DNA from 3 places in the Streptosporangium sp. NPDC000095 genome. Region 2 is predicted to be linked to each of the others. Evidence: riboswitches for the same ligand, from Rfam matches in the RefSeq annotation. Region 2 holds a riboswitch; each other region holds the start of a gene.

Region 1 (7,514 bases), on a different contig from region 2:
GGCGAGTACGCCCGAACGGGTGGCCATGAGCGTGGCCAGCGTCCGGGCGAGGCCCTGGTGGGTGTCCAGGTAGCCGACCACGTCACGTAGGAAGGTCGCCAATGCTTCCGCCGCGGGCAGTGTGGCCTGCAGCCGGCGGGCGCGGTCGCACAGCGCGGCGACTTCTCCGTGGTAGACCGCCTCGGCCAGTGCCTCCCGGGTGGGGAAGTGGCGGTACAGCGTGCCGGTGCCCACCCCGGCCAGCTGGGCGAAGTCATCGAAGCGCAGGTCGAAGAAGTCGCCGGTGTCGAAGATCTCCCGGGCCTTGGCGATCAGGGCCTCGCGGTTGCGCCGGGCGTCGGCGCGCAGTGGTTTGGCGGTGGTCATGCGTTCCCTCGCGTTGACAAGTGGAGGTGATCTCCATATCTTCGAAGAAGTGGAGATTGCCTCCAATTTGATTGTATCCCACGAGGTGCAGCGTGAAGATCCTCATGTTCGGCCGAGGCGTGATCGCCACCATCTACGGCTGGGCCCTGGAACGGGCCGGCCATGACGTCGAGTTCTACGTCCGGCCCGGCCGCGCGGCGACGTACGGAGACGCGATAGACCTCGACCTGCTCGACGCACGACGGCGGCCGTGGGGCGAGCGCGTCGTCGAGAGGTGGCCGGTGCGCTTGCGCGAGACGCTGGAGCCCGACCACGACTTCGACCTGATCGTGCTCAGCGTGTCGCACCACCGCCTCGCCGAGGCGGCGGCCTTCCTGACCCCGCGCGTCGGCCGGGCCACGGTGCTGGTCTTCGGCAACGTCTGGACCGAGCCGCTGACCGCGATCGGCGACCTCCCCTCCGAGCAGGTCGCCTGGGGCTTTCCCGGCTCCGGCGGCGGCTTCGGCGAGGACGGCGTCCTCCGCGGGACGTTGCTGCCGTCGGTCGTCTTCGGCACCCTCGGCCCACCCCCGACCGACCGGGAGCGGGCCGTACGCCAGGCGTTTCGCGAGGCCGGACTCCGGCTCAGGGAACAATCCGATTTCCGCGGCTGGTTGTGGATCCATTTCGTGTTCGACGCGGGCCTGCACTCCCAAAGCCTGAGACTGGGCTCGTTGTCCAAGCTGATAGGGGCGACGGACGACCTGCGCGAGGCGCTGCTGGCCATCCGCGAGCTTCTGCCGCTCCTCCAGGCGCGCGGTGTCGACCTGCGACGTCACCGCGGTGTGCTGTCGTTGCGTGCGCCCACCTGGCTGACGGCCCCCGTGCTCGCCTGGCTGACCGCTCATGTCGCGCTCGCGCGCGTGAATTTCGCGGCGCACTCCGACCCCGACGCCGAGGAGCCGCGTGAGGTCTGCCGGGACACCCTGGCCGAAGCACGACGGTTGGGCATCTCGGTACCGCGACTGGAAGCGGCGGAACCACACTTCGCCCGCGAGATGACGGACTGAGTGAACGGCCACCCATAACAACGGAGTACGGGCAACCGGCCGCGCTTCACTTCGGCAGGCAACCGGGGCGACCAGGACACGGGCCGGCATCGGCACCACGCCGGCTCCGCAACGGCGAGAGCCCGGTCACAACCGTCCTCCGCCCGCGTAACGGCGCCGGACCGTGCCTTCCGGAGTGCGCCAGGAGACCCAAGTTATTTGACGAACGGACTTCGCCGTACCGGGAGCGCCTGGATGAACCCTTCAGGGCGGCGGAGCGTCCCTTAGGTGTGAAGAAATTGCTTTTGACCATTGCGATGCTTGCGTCGTTGTGCGCCTGCGGCCAGTCCGGTGCCGGTCCGGCACTCACTGTGGCCGGAAGCGAGACGATCGTGTTGCCGCGGGCCGATCAGCCCAAAGCGCATCGGCCCACCCTGGAGCGGCTCAAGCGAGAGGCGGCGTCGTCGGGTCGGCCTTTGGAGGAGGTCGTCAAGCGGTACGCGACCCGGATGGCTGCTACCTCGTCGCCCAAGCCGACGGACTTCGAGGGTTACGACCCCGCGGTGACCGACCCGGGCGTGACGATCGACGGCATTCCCTACGCCGAGTTGGTCGACCTTGGGACCATCGCCAGATCGGAGGGCATCTCCTACGAGGAGGCCATCGACCGCTTCGGTTCGCAGTCGTCCAACAGTCAGGTGATCGACAAACTTAATACGGAGTTTCCCGACGAGATCTCCGGCGTCAGGTACGTCGACGACCAGCGAGGGCTGCGCGTCGGCTTCAAGGGGCCCATCCCGACTCGCGCGATCGAGCTGGCCAGGACCCTCCCCGTGGAGGTCACCCTGATCGGTGGCAAGGGATTCTCGGCCGCGGAGCTCCGGCGGGCCCAGGACACGGTCGTCTCCTGGCTCCAATCCCGTCCTGAGGTGGCCACGATGACGACGCACCCAGATGACGAGACCGGCCACGTCAAGGTCACAGTTCAGCCGAAGGTGATGCCGGACGATGCGGAGGAGTTCAAGCGTGGGCTTCAGCTCCCGCAAGTGGACAATCCGCACATCACCATCGAGGTCACGCTCTCCGCCGAATCGGTCGCCGTTCGCCCGTAGTGAGCCACCGACGCGCACACGACTGGGCCCGAACGGTGGCCGGGCCGTTAAGCTCTCGGGTGTGGATGGTTCGCCCGTCTCCTTCGGGGGGCGAGCGTCGTAAGAGGGAACCCGGTGTGAATCCGGGACTGCCCCGCAGCGGTAAGCAGGAACGACCGCCGTCACAAGCACTGGGCGCGTGCCTGGGAAGCGACGGCCAGTAGGTCATGCCTCAGGCATGGTGCCCGCGAGTCCGAAGACCTGCCTCCGCCCGCGTGCCGCTCGGCGCGCGGTGGTCCGCGGCCTCGTGGGAGGGCCTGGGACGCGCTCGCCGGGGGCCTGCTCCGCGTTGCGTTTCTCTTCTCCTGCCTGGCCGCATACTGGCGAGACGAGGGAAGTTGCCATGAGGACGACCGTTTTGGGCTACCCGCGCATCGGCGCGCATCGGGAGCTCAAATTCGCCACCGAGGATTTCTGGGCCGGCACGATCGGCGCCGACGAGCTGGAGGCGACCGCCGCGTCGCTGCGCGGCTCGGTCTGGACCGAACTGCGTGACGCGGGCCTTGATGCGATCCCGTCGAACACGTTCTCGTTCTACGACCAGGTGCTCGACACCACGGTCATGATCGACGCCGTGCCCGCGCGCTATCGGAACCTCACCGGGCTCGACCGGTACTTCGCGATGGCGCGAGGCACCGCCGAGCTTCCGCCCCTGGAGATGACCAAGTGGTTTGACACCAACTACCACTACATCGTCCCAGAGTTGGCGCTGGACACCCGGTTCCAGCTGGTCGGAGGCTCGGCTGCCAAGCCCGTGGCCGAGTATCTAGAGGCCAGGAAGCTCGGCATCGAGACGCGGCCCGTGCTCGTCGGCCCGCTCACCTATCTTCTGCTGGCCAAGGCCGCGCCGAACTCACCTGAGGGATTCACCCCGCTCGACCTGCTGGACTCCCTGGTGGAGACCTACGCCGAGTTGCTGGAACGGCTGGCGGGCGCGGGCGCGCAATGGGTGCAGTTCGACGAGCCTGTCCTGGCCCGCGACCTCGGGGCCCGGGAGATCGAAGCGCTCGGGCGGGCCTACCGGCGGCTTGGCGGCCTGCCCAGCCGTCCGAAGATCCTGCTCGCCACGTACTTCGGCGCCGTCGGCGCGCAGGCGCTACGGATGGTCGCCTCCACCGAGGTCGAGGCGATCGGGCTCGACCTCGTCGCCGGCCCCGGCAACCTGGAGGCGGTAGCCTCGGTCGGCGGGCTGGCCCGCAAGACCTTGGTCGCCGGCGTGGTCGACGGCAGGAACGTGTGGCGCACCGACCCCGCGCGGGTGAAGTCGACGTACGCGGTGCTGCTCGGGTTCGCCGACACGGTGGAGCTGAGCAGTTCCTGTTCACTGCTGCACGTTCCGGTCGACCTCGACAGTGAGACGGCGCTGGACCCGGCGGTCCGGGCGCGGTTGGCGTTCGCCCGGCAGAAGGTCGCCGAGTTGGTCGGTCTCGCCGCCGATCTACGTTCCGAGAACCCGTCGGCCGTGAAACCCCCCGTCGTGCTGGCCGATCCCGACGTCCGGGCCCGGTTGGAGGCTCTTGGTGACGCGCGGCGAGCCGATCGGGCGGTCCGGTTCGCGGCGCAGCGGGCCAAACTGGGATTGCCCGAGCTGGCCACGACGACGATCGGCTCGTTCCCGCAGACCGCGGAGATCCGCAAGGCCCGCGCGGACCGCAAGGCGGGACGGATCGACGAGAACGCCTACGTCGAGGCGATGCGCGCCGAGATCGCCCGCGTGATCATGCTTCAGGAGGAGCTCGGCCTGGATGTGCTCGTCCACGGCGAGCCCGAGCGCAACGACATGGTCCAGTACTTCGCCGAGCGACTCGACGGCTACGCCGCCACCGACCACGGCTGGGTCCAGTCGTACGGTTCCCGCTGTGTGCGCCCGCCGATCCTGCACGGCGACGTCTCCCGCCCCGAGCCGATGACGGTGGAGTGGGCCTCCTACGCCCAGTCGCTCACGTCCAAGCCGGTCAAGGGCATGCTCACCGGGCCGGTGACGATGCTGGCCTGGTCGTTCGTCCGCGACGACCAGCCCTTGGCGCAGACCGCCCGCCAGGTCGCCCTCGCGCTACGCGACGAGATCACGGATCTGGAGGCCACCGGGATCGGGATCGTCCAGGTGGACGAACCGGCGCTGCGCGAGCTCCTGCCGCTCCGCAAGGACGACCAGGATGTCTATCTGGCCTGGGCGATCGGGGCGTTCCGGCTGGCCACCTCCGGCGCCGCCGACTCCACCCAGATCCACACCCACATGTGTTACTCGGAGTTCGGCGAGATCATCAGCCCGATCGCCGACCTGGACGCCGACGTCACCAGCGTCGAGGCCGCCCGCTCCCACATGGAACTGTTGCCCTACCTGACCGAGGTCGGCTACGCCAACGGCATCGGCCCCGGCGTCTACGACATCCATTCGCCGCGTGTCCCGACCACCGAGGAGATCGAGGACAACCTGCGCAACGTCCTCCAGGCCGTCCCGGCCGACCGTTTGTGGGTCAACCCCGACTGCGGGCTGAAGACCCGCGGCTACCCCGAGACGCGAGCCGCCCTGGCCAACATGGTCGCCGCCGCCCGAACTGTCCGAGCGGATCTCTGATCAGTGCCGCTTCCCGGCCCGAAGCCCTGCTTCGGGCCGGCGTTCAGGAAGCTTCCTGGCCACACACCGCATGATCGCGTTCAAGTCATCGACAGCTCACCCCCGGGGAGTGAACTGGGCCAGGTCGTAGATGCCGAGGCTCTTCTCGATGTCGGCCACCTGGTTGACGACACCTGCGAAGCCGGCCGTACCGAAACGGCGGTGTTCCTCGTCTTCGAAGATCTCGCCCAACTCGGCGAACTGCTTGGCGGAGACGACTTCGCGCAGGGCGGGGAAGACGACGGTGTCCTCGCGCGCCTCGTGCGGTTCGTACATGCGGATGAAGACGGCCATGTCGGCGACCAGGGCGCGGCGGGCCTGGGCGGACGGCGTCGCGACGCCGGTCGTGCCGGTGGCGTTCAGGATGCGGCCGGTCACCGCGCGTCCGCGCCGATGTTGCTGGAGCAGCACCGTGACGGTGCCGGTGAGCTTGCCGGCCTTGACCAGCGGCGGGAAGACGTACTTCTCTTCCAGGCGCTCGTGGTACTCCTCGATGAAGGAGCGGATGAGGCCCGCCGATGCGTGCAGCGCCTGGGCCGGTACGACCTGGCCGCTGTCGATGCGCCGGATCCCGTCCCGGTAGATGAGCAGGATGCGCTTGAGCACACCGTGCTCGCGCATCAGATCCTCAGGTGGGGTAACGGGTTCGATCTGCCCGGCCGGGGTGGAAGGCGTCGGCGAGGTGGCGTAGGAGACGTTGGTGGTATGCGTCCCGCAAGCCGTCAGCGCCGATCCGCAGACCACCACGAGCGGCAGGCCGAGCAACTCGCGCCGGTGCACAGGTGGCCTGTCGGCGCACGTTTGGTCGTCCCGTCCCACCGGCCGCATCCCGAGCCCCCAGTTCATCTGCCGCATGCCCGCGCATCACGGGCATGCCCGGGTTCAGACGATCCGATACGACGAATCGGGTAATGCCTGATCAAGGTCCCAATCAGGGGACGATCTGCCAGGGGCGCATCGTCTCGGTGTTCTCGTGGCCCCCATGACGCTCCCAGGAAACCGGGTGATGACGTGGGAGGCGACTATCTGGATGTGCAGGGGGCGGCGCCCGGCCGTCCGGTTGGACCATTCACCAAGGAAGGACGGACGGTCGGGCGCCGCGGTCATGGGGTCAGGCGCCCTTGGCCGCGTCGAAGCGGGCGATGACGTCGTTCCAGTTGATCAGCGACCACAGCTGCTCGACGTAGTCGGGGCGCACGTTGCGGTACTGCAGGTAGTAGGCGTGCTCCCAGGCGTCGAAGACCAGCAGCGGGGTGGTGTTCACACCGACGTTGCCGTGGTGGTCGTACACCTGCTCCACCACCAGGCGTCGGCTCAGCGGTTCCCAGGCCAGGATGCCCCAGCCCGATCCCTGCACGGTGGCGGTGGCGGTGGTGAGCTGCTTCTGGAAGGCCTCGAAGGAGCCGAAGTGCTCGGTGATCGCCTCGCCGAGCGCTCCGTCGGGACGGTCGCCGCCGTCGGGGGAGAGGTTCTGCCAGAAGATCGAGTGCAGCACGTGCCCGGACAGGTTGAAGGCGAAGGTCTTCTCCAGCCCGACCAGGCCGCCGAACTCGCTCTTGTCGCGCGCCTCGGCCAGCCTCTCCAGGGTGTCGTTCGCGCCCTTGACGTAGGCGGCGTGGTGCTTGGCGTGGTGCAACTCCAGGATCTCCCCGGTGATCGCGGGCTCCAGCGCCGCGTAGTCGTAGGGCATGTCCGGAAGGGTGTATCGGCCCACAGTGATCTCCTTGCTGCGCCAGACCTTATCGCAATTAGTTCGCAACAACAATAACTATGCAACTACTTACGGCATGTGCCGTGTGCTCCACCTCGCACGGGAGGCCCCCTCCGGCCATCGCCGACTTGATGCGGCTTGCTGGCAATTGCAACTTATGTGCAGAATATGGTGCTTTGATGCACAACGATCGTTTGATCTCGAACCTCCGGAGACTCACCACATGAGCCGCCCGCCCCGCATCACCCCGACCATCTGGCGGCGACGCGCCACCGAAGGCGGTACCCCGATCATGAGAAGACTGCTCGTCCTGGCAGTCGCTCTGACGCTGACCGCCTGCTCACCGGCTCCCGCCACTCAGGGGACCGGCCAGAAGGCCGAACAGGCGGCGGCGCCGCAGGCCGGTTTCCCGGTCACGGTGGAGAACTGCGGGCGCGAGCTCACGTTCGACAAGCCGCCCGCCAAGGTGGTGACCGGCTACCACCCCTCTCTGGAGACTCTGTTCGCGCTCGGTCTGGGCGATCAGGTCGCCGGGCGCACGAACTTTTCCGAGAGCCCGTTCCTGCCGGGGCAGCAGGAGCAGTACGCCAAGATCCCGGAGATCTCCGGCACGATCATGCTGCCGCAAAAAGAGGTCATGC
Region 2 (7,514 bases):
GCCGTATCCCGCGGAGACGCTGGGCCGCCCGTCGTGGCCCTCCCAGCGGGATTCCAGGTAGGAGACCGCGAGCAGCACGCTCTGTGGCACCCCGTACGTCCGTGCGGCCCTGGTGAAGGCGGCCTGCCTGCCGGACCGCGCGCTCGTTCCCGCCGTCGCCGTGCCGGACGGTGTGGAGGTCCCGGAGAGGGGTGAGGGCGTCCGGGGGTGCGCCGGCCGATCCCCGGGACGTGCCGCCTGCGCGGGGGCGACCGAGGTGAGGACGGCGAGAGCGGTGACGACGGTGATCCCTGGCAGGCGGCGCATGGCGGTTCCTCCCCCTCTGACGACTACCTAGAGTTATCAGAGATTACCGACTGTCGTGCATTGTGGTGAGGTTGTGATGTTGAGGAGATTCTCTGCCCGAAATCGGGCAGGAAACTTGGTGTGTTCCCTCCGGGATGCGTATGGTCCTGATCTGTGTCCACGGCACGGAATCCGCATGAGGATCTGATCACCCACCTGATCCGGACGAGCGCGCTCGGTCCCGGCGAGGCGGCGCGGGTCGTCGCGGATGTGCTGGCCTACTTCTCCGAGCCCGTCGACGAGTTCGTCCGGCGGCGCCACACGGAGCTCAGGGCCAGGGGATTGGTCAACGACGAGATCTTCCCCAGGGTCGCCGCCGAGCTGGCGGTACGCCGTGTCGCGGCACCCGAACTCTCCCTGAGACAGCTTCGCCGGATCGTCTACGGGTAGCAGGCGACGGTACCTCGATCGTTTAGCGATGTTCATGGATAAGGAGCGGTTACATGTGCGGAATCGTGGCCTATGTAGGGCCCAAGGACGCGGCGCCCATCCTGCTGGAGGGCCTGCAGCGTCTTGAGTACCGGGGCTACGACTCGGCCGGTGTGGTGATCTCCAACAAGGGCCTCAAGATGCGCAAGGTCAAGGGCCGGGTGGCCGACCTGGCGGCGGTCGTGCCCGCGCGGTTCAAGGGCGGCCTGGGTATCGGTCACACCCGCTGGGCCACCCACGGCGCGCCCAGCGACGTCAACGCCCACCCGCACCTGTCCACCGACGAGCGCATCGCCGTCGTGCACAACGGCATCATCGAGAACGCCGACGAGCTGCGCGCCAAGCTGGAGGCCGATGGTGCGATCTTCCTGTCGGAGACCGACACCGAGGTGCTGTCGCACCTGATCGCCCGCACGGTCAAGGAGTCCGACTCGCTGGAGGAGGCCGTGCGGACCGCGCTCAAGCGGGTCGTCGGCACGTACGGGATCGCGGTGATCGACTCCGAGCGTCCCGGCGAGGTGGTCGTGGCGCGCAACGGCAGCCCCATCGTGCTGGGCATCGGCGAGAAGGAGATGTTCGCCGCGTCCGACGTGGCCGCGCTGGTCCGCTACACGCGCCAGGTGGTGCACCTGGAGGACGGCGAGATCGCCGTGCTGCGGGCCGACGGGTTCAACACCTTCGCCAGCGACGCGCGGGAGACGGCCAAGGAGACGCTGACCGTCGACTGGGAGGCCGGGCACTACGACACCGGCGGCTACGAGCACTACCTGCTCAAGGAGATCTCCGAGCAGCCCGACACGGTGGCCAGGACGCTGCGCGGGCGGCTGGACGACCGCTTCCACATCGCCCACCTGGGCGGTCTCAACATGGACGCGCGGGAGAGCCGCTCGTTCCGCCGAGTGAAGATCATCGGCTGCGGTTCCGCCTACTACTCGGGCCAGATCGGCGCGCAGCTCATCGAGGAACTGGCGCGCATCCCCGCCGACGCGGAGCCGGCGAGCGAGTTCCGCTACCGCAGCCCGGTGGTGGAGGCCGACACCCTCTACGTGGCGATCAGTCAGTCGGGCGAGACCTACGACACCCTCGCCGCCGTGCAGGAGCTCAAGCGCAAGGGCGGCAGGGTGCTCGGCATCGTCAACACGGTGGGCAGCGCGATCGCCCGCGAGTGCGACGGCGGCGTCTACCTGCACGCGGGCCCCGAGGTCTCGGTGGCGAGCACCAAGGCGTTCACCTCGACCGCCGTGGCCTTCGCGCTGCTCGCGCTGCACCTGGGCCGGGTGCGCGACCTGTCTCCCGCCGACGGCCGCAGGATCTGCGACGGCCTGCGCAGGCTGCCGGACCAGATCAAGGAGATCCTGGCGCTGGAGCCGCAGATCAAGGAACTGGCGGGCAAGTACGCCGAGTCGCCGAGCATGATGTTCGTGGGCCGGGTGAGGGGCTATCCGGTGGCCCGCGAGGGCGCGCAGAAGCTCAAGGAGATCTCGTACGTGCACGCCGAGGCCTATCCGGCGAGCGAGCTGAAGCACGGACCACTGGCGCTGATCGGCCCGGACATGCCGACGGTGGCGATCGTCCCCGACGACGAGCTGCTGGACAAGAACCTCACCACGCTGGGTGAGATCCGCGCCCGGGGCGGCCGGGTGCTCATGGTGGGCCACCGCGACGCCGACCCCAAGCTCGCCGACGACTGCGTCGTGGTGCCCAAGAACGAGACCGAGCTGGACCCGATCCTGCTCTCGATCCCGCTGCAGCTCTTCGCCTACCACGCGGCGGTGGCCCTGGGCCGCGACGTCGACAAGCCCAGGAACCTGGCCAAGAGCGTCACGGTGGAGTGAGCCCCGCGCCCTTTCCCTCCCCCCACCTCGTCACAGATAGTGATGGGGTACTAACCTGTGGTATGGGGGGTTCTTGGGGGAAGGGGCGCTTATGCGCCGTAGGGGGTTTTTCGCGCTGGCGGCGGGGGTGCTGCTCGCCGCGGGGTGCGGCGCGAACGACGCCGGCTCGGTGGTGAAGCGCCTGCTCCTCCTCGAACCGACCGCCGACGGCCACGGCTGGGACAGGATCGCGGGCAGGCTGGCGACCGTCGCGGTCCAGGCGGGACTGGCGCGTACCGCGATGGCCGTCGAGCGGGGCGGCGCCCTGGGCTCCGCCCCTCGCGACGCGTTCGGCGCCTTCGGTGCCTTCGGCGGCCCCTTCGCGCGAGAGGGCAGGCTGCTCGTCACCGCGATGCCGATGGTGGCGGCCGCGGAGATCGCCAACACCGTCGCCGTGGTGAACGCCGCCACTCCCATCGCCCGCCTGGTCGGCGACTGGGCGGTCCTGGTCGTCCCCGCCGACTCCCGCCTGCTGACCTTCGAGGACTTCGCCGCGGGGTTGCGCCGGAACCCGGCGGGGCTCGCGGTCGGCGGCCGGTCGGAAGGGGGCTCCGAGCACGTGCTCTACGGCATGATCGGCAAGTGCCTCGGGGTGGACACCCGGCTGCTGGAGTATGCCGGATACCTCACCCCCGAGGACGCCGTGGAGGCGCTCCAGGTGGGCCAGGTGGCGGCCCTGCTGGGATCGGCGCGTGCCCTGCGCTCCGAGATCGCCGCGGGCCGTATGCGGCCCCTGGCGGTCTCCTCCGGCGACCGGATCGACGGGATCGACGCGCCGACGCTCAGAGAGGTCGACGTCCGGCTGGAGTACAGCGACTGGTGCGGCCTGCTGGGGCCCAAGGACATGAGCCCGGAGGACAGGGACGCCGCGATCGCCCTGTGCGACAGGCTCGACGCCGCGCCACGCTGGCGCTCCCTGTGCGCGGCCCACGGCTGGAGCCGGGTCTATCTCAGCGGCGACGACTTTCGCCAGTGGCTCGCCACCGAGACGGCCCGCGCCCGCGGTGTGCTTCACGAGCTCGGGCTACTGAAGTCCTCCGACACAACCTGTTGGGGTAGTTGCGTCAGGCGCCCCTAGATGTAGGATCCTGCTCGTTGCTGGTTCGCCCCGCAGGGGGCGAGGCAAGAGGGAACCCGGTGAGATTCCGGGACTGCCCCGCAGCGGTGAACGGGAACGAAAGCCGTCATTGAGCACTGGGTGATCCATACCTGGGAAGCGACGGCCGGTAGGCATGCGCGTTGCGCCCGTGAGTCCGAAGACCTGCCGGTGACGTGAATGTCCAGGGCCTCGTGGGAGGGCCCGCGGAACGAGGCGATCCGGCGTGCCCGGGATCGCTCGCGGACGCGTGCCATCCGGCGGAGCCTGGGGCGAGTCCGATCGAGCGAGGGGCACCAGGTGACACAGGCATTGGCGGAGACCGCGACGGGGAGCACGGCGGCGACCGCGACGGGCGACAGCGGCGTCGAAGGCGCGGTGGTGACCGCGTCGGGCCATCGCGGCACGGGAAACACCGGGAACGCGCGGAGCGCCGCGGTGGCCGCGACGGGCGACGACGGCGCCGGAAGCACCGGGAGCGCCACGGACGCCCGCAGGCTGGCCATCGACGAGGCCGCCGCCCGGGTGATCACCGATCCCGAGAACTCCAGGGTCGCCGCCGCGATGCTGGCCGAGCTGATCGCCGACGAGGCCGCCGAGCACGGCGTCCGCGCCTTCTCCGAGTCCGTCGCCGCGACCCACGAGGCGGGGCTGGTCGCCGACGGGCTCGCGAGGTTCGTGTCCGCCCACGCCGCGGTCCTGGACGCGCTGGTCGATCCGGAGGCGGACGCCAGGTTCGAGTACTTCGGGCTGCGCACCGTCTACGACCGCTACCTGCTGCGCCACCCGAGGACCCGCAAGGTCCTGGAGCGCCCGCAGCACTTCTTCCTGCGGGTGGCCTGCGGCCTGGCCGAGACCGTCGAGGAGGCCGCCGAGCTGTACGCGCTCATGGCCACCCTGTCCTACCTGCCCAGTTCGCCCACGCTGTTCAACTCGGGCTCGCGCAGGCCCCAGCTCTCCTCGTGCTTCCTGCTCGACTCGCCCCGCGACGAGCTGGAGTCCATCTACGAGCGCTACGGGCAGGTCGCGCGGCTGTCGAAGTACGCGGGGGGCATCGGGATCGCCTGGACCAGGGTCCGCTCGCGGGGCTCGCTGATCCGGGGCACCAACGGACACTCCAACGGCATCGTGCCCTGGCTGCGCACGCTCGACTCCAGCGTCGCCGCGGTGAACCAGGGAGGCCGCCGCAAGGGCGCGGCCTGCGTCTACCTGGAGCCCTGGCACGCCGACGTCGAGGAGTTCCTGGAACTGCGCGACAACACCGGCGAGGAGGCCCGCCGCACGCACAACCTGAACCTGGCCAACTGGATCCCCGACGAGTTCATGCGCCGGGTCGAGGCCGACGGCCTCTGGTCGCTGTTCGACCCCAAGGAGGTCCCGCACCTCACCGACCTGTACGGCGCCGCGTTCGACGACGCCTACCGGGCCGCCGAGGCCGAGGGCCGCTTCACCCGGCGGATCCCCGCCCGCACCCTGTACGGGCGGATGATGCGCACGCTCGCCCAGACCGGCAACGGCTGGATGACCTTCAAGGACGCGGCGAACCGTACCTCCAACCAGACGGCGAGGCCCGAGAACGTCATCCACCTGTCGAACCTCTGCACCGAGATCCTGGAGGTCACCGGCGACGCCGAGACCGCCGTCTGCAACCTCGGCTCGATCAACCTCGCCGCCCACCTGTCAGGGGACCTCGAGGACGGGATCGACTGGGCGCGGCTGCGCGCGACGGTCCGTACCGCGGTGCGGTTCCTCGACCGGACCATCGACCTGGGTTTCTACCCGACTCCCGAGGCGGAGGCGGCCAACCGGCGGTGGCGTCCGATCGGGCTCGGCCTGATGGGCCTGGCCGACGTGCTGTTCGCGCTGCGGCTGCCGTTCGACTCGCCGCGCGCGCTGGAGCTGTCCACCCGGATCTCCGAGGAGATCGCGCTCGCCGCCTACCGGACCTCCTCGGACCTGGCCGTCGAGCGTGGCCGCCATCCCTCGTACGAGGAGACCAGGGCCGCCGCCGGGGTGCTGCACCCCGACCACTACGGGGCCGCGACGTCGGCCGCGTGGACGGAGCTCAGGGGGCGGATCGCGGAGACCGGCCTGCGCAACTCGCTGATGATCGCGATCGCGCCGACGGCCACGATCGCCTCCATCGCCGGCTGCTACGAGTGCATCGAGCCGCAGGTCTCCAACGTCTTCAAGCGCGAGACCCTCTCGGGGGAGTTCCTCCAGGTCAACCGCTATCTCGTCCGCGACCTCCAGGCCCGCGGCCTGTGGACGGCGCCGATCCGCGACGCGATCAAGCGCGCCGACGGCTCGGTCCAGGACATCCCCGAGATCCCCGCCGACCTGCGGCTGCTCTACCGGACCGCCTGGGAGCTGCCGCAGAAGGCGCTGATCGACCTGGCCGCCGCGCGCACCCCGTACATCGACCAGTCGCAGTCGCTGAACCTCTTCATGGCCACGCCGACCATCGGCAAGCTCTCCTCGATGTACGCCTACGCGTGGAAGTCGGGCCTGAAGACCACCTACTACCTGCGCTCGCGCCCGGCCACCCGGATCGCGCAGGCCACCGTGGCGGCCCCGGCGGAACGGGCCGCGGCCGAGCCCGGGGCGGTGTCCGGGGTCGTGTCCGAAGTCGTGTCCGAGGCCGTCGCCTGCTCCCTGGAGAACCCCGAGTACTGCGACGCCTGCCAGTAGCCGTCCGGTCCGTCGACAGCCCTCAGCAGTCCTCAGCAGCCTTCAGAAAGGCGATTCTTCCGATGTTGCTCGACCCCGGCATGGATCTCACCCTGCGGCCGATGCGCTACCCGGAGTTCTACGAGCGCTACCGGGCCGCGATCCGCAACACCTGGACGGTCGAGGAGGTGGACCTCACCTCCGACCTGGCGGACCTGGCGAGGATGACGCCCGAGGAGCGTCACCTGATCAACCGTCTCGTGGCCTTCTTCGCCACCGGCGACTCGATCGTGGCCAACAACCTCGTCCTCAACCTCTACCAGCACCTCAACGCCCCCGAGGCGCGCCTGTACCTCAGCAGGCAGCTGTTCGAGGAGGCGGTGCACGTCCAGTTCTACCTCACCCTGCTGGACACCTACCTGCCCGATCCCGACGAGCGGGTCAAGGCGTTCGCCGCGGTCGAGCACATCCCCTCGATCCGCGACAAGGCGGAGTTCTGCTTCCGCTGGATCGACTCGCTCGGCGGGCTGACCCGGCTGGAGACGAGGGAGGACCGGCGGGCGTTCCTGCTCAACCTGATCTGCTTCGCGGCGTGCATCGAGGGGCTGTTCTTCTACGGGGCCTTCGCCTACGTCTACTGGTTCCGCTCCCGGGGCCTGCTCGGCGGCCTGGCCACCGGGACGAACTGGGTCTTCCGCGACGAGTCCATGCACATGGAGTTCGCCTTCGGCGTCGTGGAGACCGTACGGGCCGAGGAGCCGGACCTGTTCGACGACAAGCTCGTCGAACAGGTCACCCGGATGATCGAGGAGGCGGTCGCGGCGGAGCTGGCCTTCGCGGCCGACCTGTGCGGTGACGGCCTGCTGGGGATGAGCGTGGACCAGATGCGCCGCTATCTGGAGTACGTGGCCGACCAGCGCCTGGTCAGGCTCAGGATGCCCGTCAGGTACGGCACGGCCAACCCGTTCGCGTTCATGGAGTTGCAGGACGTGCAGGAGCTGGCCAACTTCTTCGAACGCCGGGTTTCCGCCTACCAGGTAGCCGTCGAAGGGAATGTCACGTTCGACGAATCCTTCTGATTAGCTGTTGGTCCGGAAAAG
Region 3 (7,514 bases), on a different contig from region 2:
GGCTGGTGCTGGTGCTGTCGCGGCGGGTCAGGTCGGTGGTGACGTTGCTGATCATCGGCGTGATGGTGGGGTCGGCCGCCACCTCGCTCATCACGCTGCTGCTGGTCTACACCGACCCGCAGCGGGCCCAGCAGTTCATCATGTGGGGTCTGGGCAGCTTCGCCGGGACCACCTGGGGAGATCTCGGGGTGTTCGTGCCGGTCTGCGTGGCCGCGCTGGCGGGTGCGCTGGCCGGGGTCAAAGCGCTCAACGCGCTGCTGCTGGGCGAGAACTACGCGCGCACTATGGGTGTGCGGGTCCGGGTGGTGCGCACGCTCACCCTGTTGACCTCCTCGGTGCTGGCCGGGGCGGTGACCGCCTACTGCGGGCCGATCGCCTTCCTCGGTCTGGCGGTGCCGCACGTGGCCAGGCTGCTGCTGGGCACCGCCGACCATCGGGTGCTAATGCCCGCGGTCGTCCTGCTGGGGGCCGCCGTGGCGCTGGCGTGCTGTGTGGCCACCCAGGCGCCGGGCAGTGGGGTCGTGCTGCCGTTGAACGCGGTGACCACCATCGTGGGCGCGCCCGTGGTGATCGCCGTACTGCTGCGCAGCCGCGCGGCCCGCACTGGACTGGCGGTGTGAGCATGAGCCTGGAACTACGCGGACTGCACGCCGGATACCCCGCCAGGCGGGGGCAACCGGAGCGTCGCGTGCTCGACGACCTGGACGCCGAAGCCCTGTCGGGTGAGCTGACCGTGCTGATCGGCCCGAACGGCACCGGCAAATCCACGCTGCTGCGCACCATGGCCGCACTCCAGTCCGCGCTGGGCGGCCAGGTGCTCCTCGGCGGCGTCGACGTCGACACCCTGCCCGCCGCCGACCTGGCCAGGAGCCTGGCCGTCGTGCTCACCGAACGCGACCTGCCGCCGCTGCTGAGCGCCCGCGAGCTGGCCGGGCTGGGCCGCCACCCGCACACCGGATTCACCGGACGCCTCTGGCCCGGCGACCACGAGATCGTCACCTGGGCGCTGACCGCCGTGAACGCGGGCCATCTGGCCGACCGGGCGGTGACCGAGCTGTCCGACGGCGAGCGCCAGCGGGTCCTCGTCGCCCGCGCTTTGGCCCAGGAACCGGCGGCGATCTTGTTGGACGAGCCGACCGCCTTTCTCGACGTCACCTCCCGGGTGGCGCTCATGGGCCTGCTGCGCCGTCTGGCTCGCGAGAAGAACCTGGTCATCGTGGTCTCCACGCACGATCTGGAGCTGGCGCTGCGGGTCGCCGACCGGATGTGGCTGATCGACCCGGCGGGCCGCCTGCACACCGGCACCCCGGAGGAGCTGACCTCGCGGGAGGTGATCGGCGCCGCCTTCGACGGCGGTGAACTGGCCTTCGACGCGACCTCCGGCATGTTCGTGCTCCAGAGCGGGGCCAGCGGTACCGTCCGCGTCCTCGCCGAAGGTCTGCACGCCGCCCTGCTGGAGCGGGCGCTGGCCAGGGAGGACTGGCGTACGGCCGGCGCCGGGCCCGCCGAGCTGGCGGTGGAGTGGACGGGCGACGGCTACCAGGCGGCCTACGACGGCACCATCCACCGGTTCGCCACCTTGCCCGACCTGGCCGCCTGGACGCGTACGGCGCGCTCCGGGCTCGCCGTCGCCCGGCCCGGGCTGCTGCCCGCCGCACCGCCGATGGTGTCGGTGGCGGTCGCCGACGTCTCCACGATCAGCGGTTACTTCGAAGTCGGGATCGGCCCGATCGACACCGAAGCGGGCTGGCGACCGCTCACCGACCTGCTGGCCGACCTCGAATCCCTGCGGCGGCGGATCACCGACGTCGCCGAACGCTTAGGGACCGACGAGACCCGAGTGGCGGCCTCCATCCTGTTCCAGGGGTTGGCCGCCCGGCTGTGGTCACCGGTCATCGGCGCGGCGGTGGCCCACGACCTGCTCCTGGACCTGGGCCCTTCCCGCCTCCACTGGCGGGAGGCGCCCAGCGGGCCGCTGCCGCTGCGCGCCGAGCGCCCGAACGGCTGGCAGGTCCTCGCCCCCGCCAGGGTCGCCGGAGCGCTGCACCACACCGTGGTGACCGAGCTGCTGGAGCCGCTGGCGCAGGCCGTAGGGGAGATCGTGAAGATCGCCCCCGGGCTGCTGTGGGGCAACGCCGCCTCCGCCCTGGCCGGAACCATCCGGACCATCGCCCGACAGCGCCCCGAACTCGCCGCGCGAACCATCGTGCTCGGCCGCGAACTGCTCGCCCTGGGAGTGCTTCAGGGCGGCGGCGACCTGGTCGAACCCGCTCCCGGACAGCCGTTCTTCGTTCGGCGCAGTTGCTGCCTGTACTACCGCCTGCCTAACGGCGGCAAATGCGGCGACTGCGCCCTCATCGACCCCGACACGCGCCGCGAGCAGTGGGCGCTGACCCTGCGACAGGCCGGAGGACCCGCATGAGCCACACCGTCGTCGAGGAACACGGCACCGGCACCCTGCACGTGTGGGCGCTGCCCACCGACGAGCGCACCTTGCTGTCGCTGGTCACCGACATCTTCGAGCACCACTGGGAGCACATCTGGTTCGGGGTCATCGTCCAGGGCGCGGCCTGGGAGGTCGCCGCCCCCAACGCGCCCGAACGCATCAGCCTGTACGACGGATATGTCACCGTCGACTTCGGCCGCTGGCACTTTCACCTGTGCATCGGCGAGCACACCGCCAGCGGCCCCGAACTCGGGCGGATCCGCCGCTGCGCCCGCGCCGAGCTCTACCGCTCGATCAGCGCCGACGGCCACCCCGTCTCCTGGGGGATGCGGATGTTCAACGGCCAGGGCGACCAGCTGATGACCGTGCTGCTGCCCAACCCGTTCCTCACCGACCGCCAGCAGATCCTCGACCCGCCCGACTACGACCGGCTGATCGCCTGGGACGAGCTTCGAGCCGCCTATCTCGGAATCGGCCCCGATCCATTGGACCGCGCCGGAAAGGGCTTCAAGCACGGATAAGAGGGGGGCTCCGCCGCCGTGTGGCGTCGTGTGCTGGAAGCGTGACGGTGCGGGAGAGCTACCGGGTGCCCGGAGTCAGCACGTATGGCGGTCGCGTATCGCGCCGCCAGCCCGCCTGAGGAAGGAACGCATGAAAAGGATCACCGTGTGCCGGGACTGCTGCTGCGGGAGCGTGCGGAAGGTACCCGCCCTCGACCACGACGAGCAGATCCGCCGGTTGGCCGAGGTCGCCGACGTCCGCGTGACCGAGTGCCTTGACGTGTGCGACCAGGCCAATGTTCTCATCGTGCAGCCGACCCCGGAGGGGCGGGCGGCCGGTGGCCGTCCGGTGTGGCTCGCCCTCGTCAACGACGAGGATGCCACGGCCGATGTCGCCGAGTGGGTTCGCGCTGGTGGTCCCGGCCTGGTTCCGTTGCCGCCGATCCTTGAGCTGTACCGTTTCACCCCGCCGCGCCGCTTGCCGCCCCGCGAGGTCGACCCTCCGATGACGAACACCTCAACCGCGCGCCGGTGACATCGGTCCGGCGAAAAGACCAGCGTGTGGTGCTGAAGCCACTCCGCGCCAGGATTGCCGAGCCTTTGTCTCCACCCGCACTTCCCAGGACAAGGGTGCCCTGCTTGTGCGCATCGACCCGCTTCGTGTGATGATGATGCCGAAGGCGAGCGCGGACTGAGGAAGCCGGTGTGAATCCGGCGCGGTCCCGCCACTGTGATCGGCGAGCGAATCCCCACCATGCCACTGCCCCTCTCCGGGGTGGGAAGGCGGGGACGAGCCTCGACCCGAGAGCCAGGAGACTCACGCGGTCGCCTCCTCGATGAACTGGGGCGGATTTCCCCGGAGAGGAGTGGGCTCTCGTGCCCGTCGAGCCGGTGGCCGCGCCGAGAATCCCTGAAGTGTTCCCTCTTTCAGATCCGCCCCGTTGCGCAGATTCCGTGAGAGGAACACGTCATGACGGGCAGACGCCCCATTCCCCTGCTGCTCGCCCTCCTGGTGTCCGGAGTGCTGGCCGCCTGCGGCGGCATCCCGGCTGAGAATGTCCCGGCCGCCGCTCCGGCGGCCTCCGCGCCTGCGGGCTTCCCGGTCACCCTTGACAACTGCGGGGTGAAGAGCACGTACGAGCAGCCGCCGCGGCGGGCGATATCCATGAACCAGCACGCCACTGAGGTGATGCTGGCGCTCGGCCTGGAGAGGTCGATGATCGGCACCGCCTACCTCGACGACAAGGTGCTGCCGGAGTATCAGGCGGCCTACGACGCCATCAAGGTCGTCTCGAAGGAGTACCCGGCGTATGAGGCCCTGCTGGCCGAGGAGCCCGACTTCGTCTACGGCGGCTTCGGCAGCACCTTCGACGAGAAGGAGGGCCGCAGCCGGGACGCCCTGCACAAGGCCGGCATCAAGACATACCTGAATATCGAGGGGTGCGCCGAAGGTGCGGTGTCCCTGGACCTGATGAACACCGAGATCCGCAATGTCGCGAAGATCTTCGGCGTCTCCGACCGGGCCGAACCGTTGATCACCACACTGCGGGCGACCCTCGACGGTGTGAAGGCCAAGCTCGGCGACACCGCCCCGGTCAAGCTGTTCGTCTACGACAGTGGCGACAAGACCGCCTTCACCGCCGGCGGCAAGGGCGTCGGCAACGAGATCATCAAGCTGGCCGGGGCACAGAACGTGTTCGCCGACGTCGACAAGATGTGGGGCGACGTCTCATTCGAGCAGGTCGCCGAGCGCGCGCCCGACTGGATCGTCATCTACGACTACGGCGACCAGCCGGTGGCCGACAAGGAGAGGTTCTTGCTGGCCAACCCGGCGCTGAGGGACGTACCGGCCATCAGGAACAAGCGGTTCGCGGTGCTGCCTTTGTCGTCGGTGGTCCTCGGCGTACGGGCGCCCGGAGCCGTCGAGGCGCTGGCCCGCCAGTTGCACGCCGACCGCTTCAAGTGAGACCAGTTCAAGTGAGCGAACCGGTCGCAGGCGCCGTGCCGTTGGCGCAGCGCCCGGGGGTGCCGTATCCGATCGTGCTCGGCCTGCTCGTGCTCCTGGTCGGTGGGGCGCTCACCGCGGCCGTCGCGGCCGGGTCGGTGGCCCTGCCCGCAGGGCAGGTGTGGGGCATCCTGCTCCACAACCTGCATCCCGCCCTGGCCGAACCGGCCTGGACACCGGTGCGGGAGACCATCGTGATGGACGTACGGCTGCCGCGGGTCGTCCTGGCGGGGGTGATCGGCGCGGGCCTGTCGGTCTGCGGCATGGCCCTCCAAGCGCTGGTGCGCAACCCGCTGGCCGACCCGATGCTGCTGGGAGTCTCTTCTGGCGCGAGTGTCGGGGCGGTCACTGTGGTGGTGTTCGGCTTGAGCGTGTTCGGCGCGTTCAGCCTGCCGATCGCGGCCTTCCTCGGCGCGCTGGCCGCGCTGGTGGCGGTCTACTTCCTGGCCCGCTCGGGCGGGCGTATGACGACGGTGCGGCTGGTGCTGGCCGGGGTGGCCATGGCCGAGGTGCTCTCGGCCGTGGCCGGCTTCCTGATCGTGACCTCCAACGACCCGCACAAGACGCAGGCGGCGGTGCGCTGGATGCTGGGCGGCCTGGCCGGCACCACCTGGACGGTGGTGTGGATCCCGGCGATAGCCGTCCTGGCCGGGACCCTCGCGCTAGTCGGGGTGTCGCGGCCGCTGAACCTGCTGCTGGCAGGGGAGGAGGCCGCGGCCTCGCTCGGGCTGGATGTGCACCGTTTCCGGGCGGCGCTGTTCGTGCTGGTCGCCATGATGATCGGCACGATCGTCGCGGTCAGCGGGGCCATCGGCTTCGTAGGGCTGATCATGCCGCATGTCGTCCGGCTGCTGATCGGCGCCGATCACCGCCGGGCGCTCCCGGCCACCGCGCTGCTGGGCGCGGCCTTCCTCATCGTGGCCGACCTGGCCGCCCGCACCCTGATCGCGCCGGAGGAGATCCCGGTGGGCATCATCACCGCGCTGGTCGGCGGGCCGTTCTTCCTGTGGTTGATGCGGAGGCGCTCCAAGTGACACTGACCGTGGAGAACGTGTCGGTCCGCGTCGGCGACCGCGACCTGGTCCGCCAGGTCTCGTTCGAGGTCGCCGAGGGGGAGATGCTCGGCTTGGCCGGCCCGAACGGGGCGGGTAAGTCGACGCTGCTGCGCACCCTCTATCGGGCGCGTAGGCCGACCGGCGGCCGGGTGCTGCTGGACGGTGAGGACGTGTGGCGCATGCCCGCGGGGCGGCTGGCCCGTCAGCTGGCCGCGGTCCTGCAGGAGAGCGGCGGCGACTTCGAGCTGTCGGTGTACGACGTCGTCGCCATGGGCCGCACCCCGCACAAACGGGCCTTCGACGGCGACAACGTGGCCGACAAGGCGATCATCGCCGACGCGCTGGGGCGGCTGGATGTGGCCGATCTGGCGCACGCGCCCTTCGACCGGCTCTCGGGCGGGGAGAAGCAGCGGGTGCTGATCGCGCGGGCGCTGGCCCAGCGGCCGACCACGATGGTGCTGGACGAGCCGACCAACCACCTGGACCTGCGCCACCAGTTGGACGCGCTGAACCTGGTACGCGGCCTCGGCGTCACCGCGGTGGTCGCCCTGCACGACCTCAACATGGCCGCCGCCTTCTGCGACCGCGTCTGCGTCATGGACGCCGGTCGCGTCGTCGCTCTCGGCACCCCCGCCGACGTGCTGACCCCCGCCCTGCTCGCCGAGGTCTACCGGGTGGACGCCGAGGTGGCGATCCACTCGGTGACAGGGGTGCCGCAGGTGAGTCTCCGAACCGCAGGGAGCCGCGCCACGAAATAAAACCTTTTTGCGCAAAAGCCGGATCCGCCATCCGGCTTGTTAGCCGTGCGATTTTAAAGAACGGAGCTTCGGCACAATGGAATCGGCATCGACTGAATCGATTCTGACGGCCCTCGAAGAGGTCGCCGGGTTCGGCTCGTTCTTTTCTCTGCGCATCGGCGGCGACGCGGCCGGGTGGCACGACGTGAAATGCGACTACGAACGCGGTTTCACCGACCTGGTGGAGGCGACGGCCACCAGGTACGGCACCCGTGAGCTGCGCATCGGCGCCTCGATCGCCCAGCTCGGCCACGCCGCGCGGCTCTGGTCTCCACTCCTGGCCACCGTGCTCACCCACGCGGTGGTGCCCGACCTGACCCGTCTGGACCGCGCCGACGAGGGCCCGGATCTCCGCCTGCCTACTCCTACGGGATGGCATTACGAATCACCGGCCCAACTCTATGACCTGGTGATTCGCCGCCACCTGGAACCGCTGGCGGCCGGCCTGCGGGTTAAGGTCGCCCCCGGCCTGCTGTACGGCAACGCCGCCTCCGCCCTGGCCGAGGCAGGTCGCGCGATAGCCGCCATGCGCCCGGACCTGGCCGGACCCGCCACCGGCCTGGTCACCGACCTGCTGGCCCGCGGCCATCTGGCGGGAAAGGGAGCGCTCATCTCCCCTGAGCTGGCTTTCCGGCGCACCACGTGCTGCCTTTATTACCGGGTGCCCGGCGGTTCCAAATGCGATGACTGCTCATTGGCGAAGAAATGAAT

What was found. A riboswitch is a leader RNA that binds a small molecule or an ion and turns the genes downstream of it on or off. The one in region 2 is predicted to bind cobalamin.
Region 1: another riboswitch for cobalamin. It lies ahead of metE (5-methyltetrahydropteroyltriglutamate--homocysteine S-methyltransferase); the one in region 2 lies ahead of ACFY3V_RS11890 (ribonucleoside-diphosphate reductase subunit alpha).
Region 3: another riboswitch for cobalamin. It lies ahead of ACFY3V_RS34200 (ABC transporter substrate-binding protein); the one in region 2 lies ahead of ACFY3V_RS11890 (ribonucleoside-diphosphate reductase subunit alpha).

The regions. Positions count from the first base shown of each region.
Region 1 covers NZ_JBIAZS010000017.1:109,820-117,333, forward strand. Annotated here, with positions in the region: gene ACFY3V_RS31390 (TetR/AcrR family transcriptional regulator) at 1-366, opposite strand, end outside; gene ACFY3V_RS31395 (ketopantoate reductase family protein) at 459-1,415, shown strand; gene ACFY3V_RS31400 (hypothetical protein) at 1,712-2,506, shown strand; cobalamin riboswitch at 2,556-2,769, shown strand; gene metE (5-methyltetrahydropteroyltriglutamate--homocysteine S-methyltransferase) at 2,889-5,123, shown strand; gene ACFY3V_RS31410 (hemerythrin domain-containing protein) at 5,220-6,017, opposite strand; gene ACFY3V_RS31415 (superoxide dismutase) at 6,274-6,876, opposite strand; gene ACFY3V_RS31420 (ABC transporter substrate-binding protein) at 7,097-7,514, shown strand, end outside.
Region 2 covers NZ_JBIAZS010000004.1:232,900-240,413, reverse strand. Annotated here, with positions in the region: gene ACFY3V_RS11910 (N-acetylmuramoyl-L-alanine amidase) at 1-306, opposite strand, end outside; gene ACFY3V_RS11905 (hypothetical protein) at 460-735, shown strand; gene glmS (glutamine--fructose-6-phosphate transaminase (isomerizing)) at 789-2,609, shown strand; gene ACFY3V_RS11895 (tripartite tricarboxylate transporter substrate-binding protein) at 2,701-3,726, shown strand; cobalamin riboswitch at 3,731-3,932, shown strand; gene ACFY3V_RS11890 (ribonucleoside-diphosphate reductase subunit alpha) at 4,045-6,435, shown strand; gene ACFY3V_RS11885 (ribonucleotide-diphosphate reductase subunit beta) at 6,498-7,493, shown strand.
Region 3 covers NZ_JBIAZS010000020.1:108,042-115,555, reverse strand. Annotated here, with positions in the region: gene ACFY3V_RS34220 (iron ABC transporter permease) at 1-620, shown strand, start outside; gene ACFY3V_RS34215 (ATP-binding cassette domain-containing protein) at 623-2,422, shown strand; gene ACFY3V_RS34210 (hypothetical protein) at 2,419-2,967, shown strand; gene ACFY3V_RS34205 ((2Fe-2S) ferredoxin domain-containing protein) at 3,098-3,481, shown strand; cobalamin riboswitch at 3,590-3,786, shown strand; gene ACFY3V_RS34200 (ABC transporter substrate-binding protein) at 3,917-4,912, shown strand; gene ACFY3V_RS34195 (iron ABC transporter permease) at 4,924-5,985, shown strand; gene ACFY3V_RS34190 (ABC transporter ATP-binding protein) at 5,982-6,764, shown strand; gene ACFY3V_RS34185 ((2Fe-2S)-binding protein) at 6,841-7,512, shown strand.